DNA from 3 places in the Paenibacillus hebaui genome. Region 1 is predicted to be linked to each of the others. Evidence: riboswitches for the same ligand, from Rfam matches in the RefSeq annotation. Region 1 holds a riboswitch; each other region holds the start of a gene.
What was found. A riboswitch is a leader RNA that binds a small molecule or an ion and turns the genes downstream of it on or off. The one in region 1 is predicted to bind cyclic di-AMP.
Positions count from the first base shown of each region.

Region 1 (3,280 bases):
AGTTATTGTTGTTCTAAATGTATACCTGATTATCCAAACCATCCTCTTGTTCTAATAACATTCTAATAGCAGCAACCCGAGCACAAAGCAAATAACTCAAAAAGGCTGATCGTCTCAAGTCACGTATCTCTTGAGACGATCAGCCTTTTATACTGCTGTGCAGCAACTTTACCATGATAGAATAATTGCTACTATATATTTTCAGTTTCCTAATCCCGATCTATGACCAACAGAGGCAGAAGCTGCTCCAGTGATTCAATCGTCCAGTCTGGACGCTCCTCATCATCACGCTCTGGCTGGAATCTGCCATACCCCTGTAAAATCCGTATCGTGTGCATCCCCAGCTTCTTCGCAGGCATGATGTCATTATCAATCCGGTCGCCGATCATTACCGCTTCCTCGGGTTTACATCCTGCCTGTTTCAGCGCTACAGCATACAGCTCAGGATCAGGCTTGGACACTCCTTCTTCAGCCGAACAGGCGAGCACATCCACATATCTGCGCAACCCGTAGCTCTCCAGCCGATCTTCTGTCCCCGGACTCTGATTGGCAATGATGCCAATCTTATAATGCTCCGACAAGGTCTGGAGAACAACGTCGGCAGACGCAAAGGGACGTTCAAGTTCCTTGCGAAACTTCAATCTTTCCTGAATCCGCTCCCGATGTTCGGCATCACTGATCCATGTGCGAATGGCTACTTTCATCGGCCACTGCTCATAATTTCGGTAACACAAAGCAAACAGCTCTCGTACCGTCTCTATTTTCACCGAATATCCTAACGCACAAGCCTCGCGAACAAACTGCCCGATAATATCATCCACTGGCTCCCATTCATCCACCAGCGTATCCCCTACATCAAAGAACAACCACTTTAACCCATGTACATCCGGCACGCCTATTCCTCCTTGTGAGCCACAGGAAAACGATCTCTTCCATTGCCTGAATCATAAAAAAGAAGACTCACCATCATGCATGAGTCTCCTCAGAATTCCGTTTATTTATAATTACAATTATAACAGGCAGCTGACACCGGATCAATCACAAGCGAGCGCATTAACCATTAAGCAAGAACCCAACCTCACCATTTAAAGAATAAACAATTCGGTCTGCTCCCATACCTCGGTAGATTCCTTTAGGATGGCTTTGCTCTGTAATAACACATAGAGACTTGGAAGTCCATGAGCGACAGATCTGTAAATACCGACAGGTCAGGTTTAGACTGTTCTCAAAAATAAAAACGTTGCCGACGCTGCCCTGCGGCAGAAACCATTTCTGAGCTGCAGCCGTATTCATGCGAATGACATGCTCCACTCCAATTCTCCGAAGCCTCCGTTCTTCCCCTGCACTGTTGGTCAGAACGGCAAACGGCATTTTTTTGTACATCAGCAGCTTGATAAATTTACGGCCTGCCTCATTTGGAGCAGTCACTAAGATCATCTCTTTATCCATCATTCGTTCCTCCCTTAGCGTGAAAAGACAACAAAAAAGAAGCGTGGGGGACCAAGGCCTCCCGGACGCTTCTTAAATAATTCATAGCGAAAAACGCCATGAACCAGCGTACGGCTTGTTGCCTCTCCCTTTAACGCTTACGAGGTTAGCTGACGGATTCGGGCGCGAGAGTCGCCCTATTTCCGGCTGTCACCGGAAAATTCACCCCATGGATGCCTACTGTCGTGAACAGCGCATCCTGTTGGTTCCCCCGTTTCCCACCCATGAAATGAATGGAAACTCAGCGATTAAAACATCGTTCCTTATTATGATTAATCAGAGCGATATTATCGTTTGTTTCGTTTTTCATGTAAAAAATTTAATTTAAATTGAAATTACGATATGAATCATACACCCGCGCCCAATCGGTGTAAAGTCTTCACAGATCACCGAATCGGCGGATTTTCACCATTCCATGCCAATAATAACGCTTACATCGTATTTATACTACATGCAAGTCTTCAAATCTCTCTAATTCTCTTTTTTTCAAAAATCATGAGGAATATCATTCACAGTTTATACAATACATGCCCTAAATGAGCATAAAAGACGATATTAATTTTGCATTATTTAATTGCAATCAATATAATAGGTAATAGAAGAACACATAATAGGAGGCGATTCTCATGTCAGTCTATGAATACAAAGTAAACACCCTTCGCGGTCAGGAAGTTGAAATGTCTGAATATCGTGACAAAGTACTGCTTATCGTGAATACAGCAAGCCAATGCGGCCTCACACCCCAATTCAAAGGTCTGCAAGAGCTGCAAGACAAGTTTAAGGACTCCCCTTTTGAAGTTCTCGGTTTTCCAAGCAATCAGTTTGCACAGGAAAAAGGCTCTTCCGACGATATTGCTGAGTTCTGCCAGATGAACTATGGTGTTAGCTTCCCGATGTTTGAGAAAATCGATGTGAATGGTTCGAGCGCGCACCCTCTCTTCCAGCATCTCAGCAAAGAGGCTCCTGGTGTGCTCGGCTCCAAAGCAATTAAGTGGAATTTCACCAAATTCCTTGTCGATCAGAACGGACGTGTTCTGAAACGTTATGCACCCAAAACAACACCTGACAAGATTGAGGCGGACATTAAGGATTTGCTTAAATAAGCCATTGGCATAAATGCAATAAATAACATAATAAGGTCATCCGAACCCGTGGAGAACAACAATTCAACCTGGGCAAACGGATGACCTTTTTCGTTTGCGGATCTGCCTATCCGTACAATAAAAAAAAGAAGCCACCCAATATGGGAAGCTTCTTCTTATCATTCATTATGATGCGGGCGAGAGGACTCGAACCTCCACGGGCATACGCCCACTACCCCCTCAAGGTAGCGTGTCTGCCATTCCACCACGACCGCATGTCGTAAATAATCGGCAACAGAATTGATTATACCCGGTTCATATTTAAAAGTAAAGTATTTTTTCAAATGTCATTTTAACGTTCGTTTTTTCTTCATAAAACGGATATTCTCGTCATTTTATCCTATCAAATGCATATCATTACATTGGATCTCATTTCACCTTTAAAAACTACTCATCAAGTCATATATAATAACACAAAAACTATTTTACTTTAAATACCAGAGAACTATTGACAAAAATCAGATATTTGTGTGATTATATATAACATATAATTCGGATTTACACACATAAAACAAACTAAACAGGAGTACAAATGTTATTTAACATAACATTTAACGAATGTAGGAGGCGAAAGATTGTGAACCGTGGGAATAAGCTGCTCGATTATGTCAAACTGCTTGATTCCTCTATCCAGGTCGGAGGGTTTACTC
Region 1 covers NZ_CP196836.1:1,566,915-1,570,194, reverse strand. The annotation lists gene ACR32F_RS06925 (Nramp family divalent metal transporter) at 1-55, shown strand, start outside; gene ACR32F_RS06920 (HAD family hydrolase) at 210-893, opposite strand; gene ACR32F_RS06915 (hypothetical protein) at 1,054-1,452, opposite strand; cyclic di-AMP (ydaO/yuaA leader) riboswitch at 1,569-1,745, opposite strand; gene ACR32F_RS06910 (glutathione peroxidase) at 2,115-2,591, shown strand; tRNA gene ACR32F_RS06905 (tRNA-Leu) at 2,763-2,845, opposite strand; gene ACR32F_RS06900 (urease accessory protein UreF) at 3,208-3,280, shown strand, end outside.

Region 2 (3,280 bases), 1.5 Mb from region 1:
CAAGTAAAGGAATCAAGTCATGAAAATGGACTAAAATTTAAATCTTAGGAATTCATATGAATTTAATTTCGGTAATGATTAGTTGAGAAAAGGGATAATATTTATTCGACACGAAGGGAGCAATATACATGATGTTATTCGACACACATACTCACTTGGATGCACCGCAATTCGACGAGGACCGCGAGGACATGATTCAGCGTGCTGTGGATGCAGGGATTGGCCGTATGATCAATGTTGGCTTTAACCGGGAGACCATTCCATCCACGATGAAGCTGGCTGAGACCTATGATTTTATATACGCAGCTGTAGGTTGGCACCCGGTAGATGCGATCACGATGCAGGAGGGCGATCTGGAATGGATTGCATCTTTATGCAAGCATGAAAAAGTGGTTGCCATCGGTGAGATTGGATTGGATTATCATTGGGATACTTCGCCGAAGGAAGTGCAGCACCGCGTATTACGACAACAAATTGCTCTGGCTCGTGAAGTGAATATGCCTATTGTGATCCATAATCGGGATGCGCACGAGGATATTGTTAAGATTTTGCGTGAAGAGAAGGCGGGCGAGGTAGGCGGAGTTATGCATTCGTTCTCTGGGAGCTGGGAAACGGCGAAAATGTGCCTGGATCTGGGCTTTCATCTGTCCTTTGGTGGGCCAATCACGTTCAAAAATGCAAAGCAGCCCAAGGAGGTACTTGAGAAGGTCCCTATGGATCGGTTTTTTCTCGAAACGGACTCTCCTTATTTGACACCTCATCCTTATCGTGGCAAACGAAATGAGACAGCGCATGTACGTCTGGTTGCGGCAGCAGCTGCGGAAATTAAAGGTATTTCCTTAGAGGAAATTGCTGCAATAACAACCAAAAATGCCATGGAACGATTTGGGATTCGTTAAGATATCGAGTAAATCAGGTGAAAAAGGGAGTTAAGCGGAGTTAATTTGCTCTTTGATCCAAATAAATCAAGAATATTACAATATTTTAACCAAATATTCAGAAAAACGTACTTGATCGATGCTTTACAACATGCATCAAAACAGGATATCATCTTTTCAGTGAATTGTTGCGCGGAAAATTGGACAGATGTTCGGGGGATGAACAAAGGGACACTTTCCGATGAAACAACATTACTTTCATGAATCAGTCTCGCTGAGTCTCCGTTAACGGAGAGCGGGGGAACCAATAGGGCTTAAACATCGGTGGAAGTAACCGATGCGCAACATTCGCTGACCCAAAACAGCGAATGGATCTGCGAAGCCGTATTTGATTTCTTCTTTGGGTCTCGGGGTGAATTCAAGGGCGTCCGCCATGAGCGGATGACCTGAGATAGGGCGGCTCTCTTTCGCCCGAACCCGACAGCTAACCTCGCAAGCGGAAAAAGAGAGGCAACCTCGTGCATGAATTTCCGATATTCAAAATCATTCGGAAGCCACGAAAGAGTTCCTCTTAAACTCTTTCTTTGGCTTTTTTGTTTTTGAATAAAAGAAAGACAGTCATCATACGGTAAGTATTCAGGACGATGACATCATGTTGCGAAGATTGGTTCATGGTGCAGAACCGGTTATGTTAGTCTAACCTGTGTTCTGTAGAAAATTTGGTATAGTCACGTCAAAGACATCATGCATTACTTTAGACGGCGAGGCTATGAAGGAGGACGGAGAAGTGGGCACATTCCAACCAGAAGAGACCCATGAGTCACGATCATCCAGTAAGTCTTTCGCGTTGCGGTGGAAGCATGAGAACTTGCGTCAAATGGCATTGATCGCGATTTTCTCAATTGCGCTTACAATCATGATCTTGTTAGTCGTTTACGGTCAGGCCGGGAAGCAAATTTCACTGGTTATTGATGGCAAAGCTCAAGCGGTAGAGACTCGTACAGGAATGCTTCAAGAAATGTTGGAGGAGCAGTCAATCACAGTCAGCCCTCACGATCAGGTATCCATGCCCTTGAACGGGGCCATTGCAGATGGAGACCGCATCGTTATTGAGCGGGCCGTTCCAGTTAATATTACGGCAGACGGAAACACCAAGACTCTGTATACAACCGATTCATCGGTCCAAGATGCGATTCAAAAATCAGGTATTCAGATTGCAAGTAAAGATAAAGTGTATCCTGCACTTGGGACCAACATTAAAGCGGACATGAAAATCCGTGTAGTGCGTGTAACAAAGCGTACAGTAGATGTGAAACAGCCGGTTGCTTATAAAGTGATCAAAACGGCTGACCCTAGCTTGTACAAAGGCGACAATCGCGTCGTTGTCAGTGGTAAAGAAGGCACCATTGTACAGCATATTGAAAAGGTGTTCCAAGATGGAGAATTGGTCTCCAAAAAAATGGTTGGCAAATCGGTTGCTAATAATCGAGTTGATAAAGTGATCGCTGTTGGCACCAAGGCTAAACCAGTCGTGAAAGAACCGAAGATTCAGACGGTATCGGCTAAAACATCTACAACCAAAAAAGCAACGACAACGAACTCGAAGAAAACATCTGCCTCGGGCAGCAAAGTAGTTAACGTATCGGGGACTTCTTTTAAATACTCCAAAGTCCTTAAGAACGTATCCATGACTGCCTACTCTTCCGAAGAGCCTGGCATTGGTACTAAAACAGCTTCCGGTACTCGTGTAACGGAAGGGCGCACCATTGCGGTTGATCCTAAAATCATTCCAATTGGCTGGTGGGTCTATATCGAAGGCCTTGGCTTCCGTCGTGCGGAAGACACAGGTGGTGCGATTAAAGGCCACAAAATTGATGTGTATTATGATAGTGTAAAGCATGCCCTGAATTTCGGACGTAAGAAAGGCAAGACGGTTTATGTAATCGGTCCGGTGAAGCCGGAAGCGAACTAATTTCGTTTTACTTTGAAATGGGAATGCTATAAAATAGTTGCATGATTGATTCATGCGGAATATGCGGCGGAGGGGTCTGAATGCAGTCTCCCCCGCCGTTTGGCAGAGAAGAGGATATTCCTCTTCTTTTTGCGTTAGAAAGGAAGAAATGGAACATGATAAAAGAAGTCATCGTGGTGGAAGGACGTGACGACACCGTAGCCATTCGTCGCGCGGTCCAGGCAGATACAATCGAGACAGGTGGATCTGCAATCAACCAGCGCATTCTGAAGCGGATTGCGCTCGCTCAAGAGAGACGTGGTGTCATTATACTGACAGACCCGGATCATGCCGGCGAACGCATTCGTAAAATTATTGCCAATAAAGTCCCAGGCTGCAAGCACGCCTTCATTCCGGAAGCCGATGCAACGCGCAAAGGGGACATTGGGAT
Region 2 covers NZ_CP196836.1:31,986-35,265, forward strand. The annotation lists gene ACR32F_RS00150 (TatD family hydrolase) at 129-899, shown strand; cyclic di-AMP (ydaO/yuaA leader) riboswitch at 1,141-1,393, shown strand; gene ACR32F_RS00155 (ubiquitin-like domain-containing protein) at 1,666-2,850, shown strand; gene rnmV (ribonuclease M5) at 3,006-3,280, shown strand, end outside.
Region 2: linked by a shared signal. The riboswitch ahead of ACR32F_RS00155 (ubiquitin-like domain-containing protein) and the one ahead of ACR32F_RS06915 (hypothetical protein) in region 1 are both predicted to bind cyclic di-AMP.

Region 3 (3,280 bases), 750 kb from region 1:
GTTTGGAAGGCCAGTTGCCATACCATGCATAACCGCCTCTTCTTTCCTTATCAATATCACTTAATTTGTATCTAACAACCCCATCACGACCAATAAAGATCGGTTTATCTGTCCCCACTTCATAGAAGCGAGCCCAGATGGGTGCCGCTTTGGAATCAGCGACAATTTTGCTGTCTCCGTTTGCTCTTTCGTACTTGTATCCCGAAATCTTCACTTTGTTGAACCAAGCCTCTGCTCCTTTGATGGATGCCGTAATTTTGGCATTAGCAGGTCTGGTCTTCAGGAAATTAACAATCGTTACACTCTCACTAGCCGTCAGAGATGGTACTTCATAAATTCTTGCTCCTGCCGGTTGAAGGGAGCTGGAATCATGTTGTTGTCCCCACGCTGTCAACTTGCCACCTGAAACCACCTGTGTATTCAGGATAGCATCTACCCCTTTAGCAACTGAGTTGTTGCTTCGATTGGCAAGTGTGCTGTCGATAAACGAGAAGTCACCCTTGCGCGCTGCTACTTCATCCAGCATGTACATTACATTAATCATGGCATCGTCATTATAAGTAATGTGCTTGTGATATCCCGAGCTTTGGTAGACTTGAGGCCATCCGCCGTTCGAATACTGCATATTGATCAAAAAGTTGATTCCTTTGATCGCAGCAGCTGAGTAGCGCGGATCATTTGTCTTTTTGAATTCCTTAGCCAATCTTCTAATTTCTGAGTATGTAGCTTTATTGTCGATCGTGGACTTTGCCCATTCCCCGCTATTTTGACTGTAATCTTTTCTCCACCCTCCGTCAGCTCTCTGGTTCTTCAAAATATCAGAAAGACTGGCTGTAGTTCCGGAAGCATCAGCAGCAGACACGGTTCCAACAGGTTGGAATGCCACCCCAACAATAGATAGAACAAACGTGCATGCCAATACGAAAGATGCAAATCTCGCTTTAGGTTTTAACAATTCATTCACTCTCCCCAATTTTTTTTGATTACTACAAAATAAACCCCTTCCCTCCTCCTTTATTTATTTATCTAACCTTTAATATTTCTTTTTATCCAATATGTGGTATAGAATGAAGTTATCTTATGCAATAAAACGGATTTTGTCAATATTTGCAACAAAATGTAACAAAGCACTTGAATTGAACCTTTCGGGATCGTTTTAATCACAAAAGACAAACTTACTTATTTGTCCAATTGGATGACCGCTGAAACAATATTACTTTTTTGTCATCAAGCATATCTAGACGGCAACATCAATTCCACCTAAAAAGCTTGAATTCCTTTAACATTGAGGTGCTAAGAAGTTATTAATATAGGTTTGACATTTACGCATTTATGCAATATAGTGTCAAAAGGTTACAAAAACTTAATTATTCATTGCCGAGTTTCATGTTTGAAAACGGAGGAACCATTCTGGGTGAATTATTCTTGTACATAGGAAATATAGGGAACCTTCAACCGAACCCTTAGCTAACTCCGTAGGCATCGAAGGGAGAACAATAAATTTTGAAAAAGCTTATCATCTCTATTTTTGGAGCAGCAGTTCTATTCACATCCGGTGCAACAAGCACACAGGCAAGTAGTATTAACACCGTAGTTGACAACATGACTGGCATACCTTACAAATGGGGTGGTACTACTCTCGCCGGGTTTGATTGTTCAGGATTTATGAGATATATTTTCAACAAATATAGCATTGAGTTACCTCGTACTTCACAGCAGCAGGCCAAAGCAGGTACTCCAGTATCCAAGGCCAATCTTCGTACAGGTGATCTGGTATTTTTCAATACGATGGGCAACGGCGTTTCACACACTGGCGTATACATTGGTGGCGGACAATTTGCTCATGCATCAAGCAGCAAGGGTGTAAGCATCACCAAACTAGCGAATCCGTATTTCAACGATCGCTACGTAACTTCACGCCGGGTGACAGGACAATTTATGTATAACAAAATGCTCGGAAAAATATAGGTTTGGTCTGATATATTGCAAAGAGGAGGCTCCGGGTAAATCCGGAACCTCCTCTTTGTTTTGGGGCTTATGTTTACGAAACAGGTGTACTCTCGACTTCTATACTTAATGTAGCGCCTTTTGAACCCTCATGGCACCCTGAGACAGTGCATGTCCGCCTCCTACAGCTCCGGCCACAGCAACCGTCTCCATGATCTCCTGATCTGTAGCGCCCTTGGCACGGGCCTCTTCCACATGGTAGAACGTACATACCTCATTGTTCGCGAACAAGCCTATCCCGAGTGCAATCAGCTGTTTTGTCTTTGCATCAATGACTCCAGGCTGAAAACACTCTCCGGTAAACTCATGATAAGACTTCACTACACCAGGTAACACATCGCTCAATGCTCCAATCTGATCCTTGTAGGCATGAACTTTATCATTCATCAATGTCATAGCTTGCAGCACTTCCTCTCGACTATAGTTACAGAACGTCCTCACTGTACCTATCTTCTCTCCCGAGTGAATCATTTATGCCAAAACATCATGGTAATTCCAAGCATTGCTCGCATGGTCCCAGTAAAATCACAAGAGATTACTCACTAAGCGGGCTTTGGCGCGGCTCGCTGAACAGCTGATATCGGTAATGGCGATCCAGCTTAACAACACGCCGATTCTGACGGCGGATGAGTACCTGCTCGCCATCCCAGGCAACAACAATACCCGTTACATCGTTAGACTCCAGCTCGTCCCGCACCACTCTTACTTTTTCCCCCGATAAACGCAAGGTGTCCAATTCTGTATCACTAATCATGTCCATGGCTCCTATACTCCAAATTAATTTACAAAAAGAGACCTAAATGAAAAGTCATTTAGGTCTCACGTGACTGTATTGGACTGTCATGTCATTCGAAAATATGTCCCCGACTGAAAGTTACCGCTGCGCGTGCTCTTTGCTGTCGTTCTTCTCGAACCAAAAATCAAGCACTTTGGCGGACATCACACGTTCTTCAAGGTACGCAACTTGATGCGGTGTAAATTGTTCTTTCCAAGAGAAGGACAACTCTTCGCACAAGCCTACAATCGTCAGCAATTCTGACCAGGCAACATAGCGTTTGTACCAGAAAAATTGAGGATGTTCAATCATATAGGGATAAAGGTCATCGAATTCCGTATGTTTACAATCCAGGGCACGTTCAAAATGAACTTTCGATTTCGCCAGCTTATCAATAAAAAATTGTTCTGTTGCAGGTTGGTTCCCCATGGTGTTGCCTCCTCTCCCTAACATAACCCCATTATAAATGAAATCAGCGGTCATGCAAAGGCATAGTTC
Region 3 covers NZ_CP196836.1:2,317,667-2,320,946, reverse strand. The annotation lists gene pelA (pectate lyase) at 1-955, opposite strand, end outside; cyclic di-AMP (ydaO/yuaA leader) riboswitch at 1,366-1,497, shown strand; gene ACR32F_RS10710 (C40 family peptidase) at 1,504-1,968, shown strand; gene ACR32F_RS10705 (carboxymuconolactone decarboxylase family protein) at 2,074-2,403, opposite strand; gene ACR32F_RS10700 (hypothetical protein) at 2,543-2,761, opposite strand; gene ACR32F_RS10695 (hypothetical protein) at 2,882-3,211, opposite strand.
Region 3: linked by a shared signal. The riboswitch ahead of ACR32F_RS10710 (C40 family peptidase) and the one ahead of ACR32F_RS06915 (hypothetical protein) in region 1 are both predicted to bind cyclic di-AMP.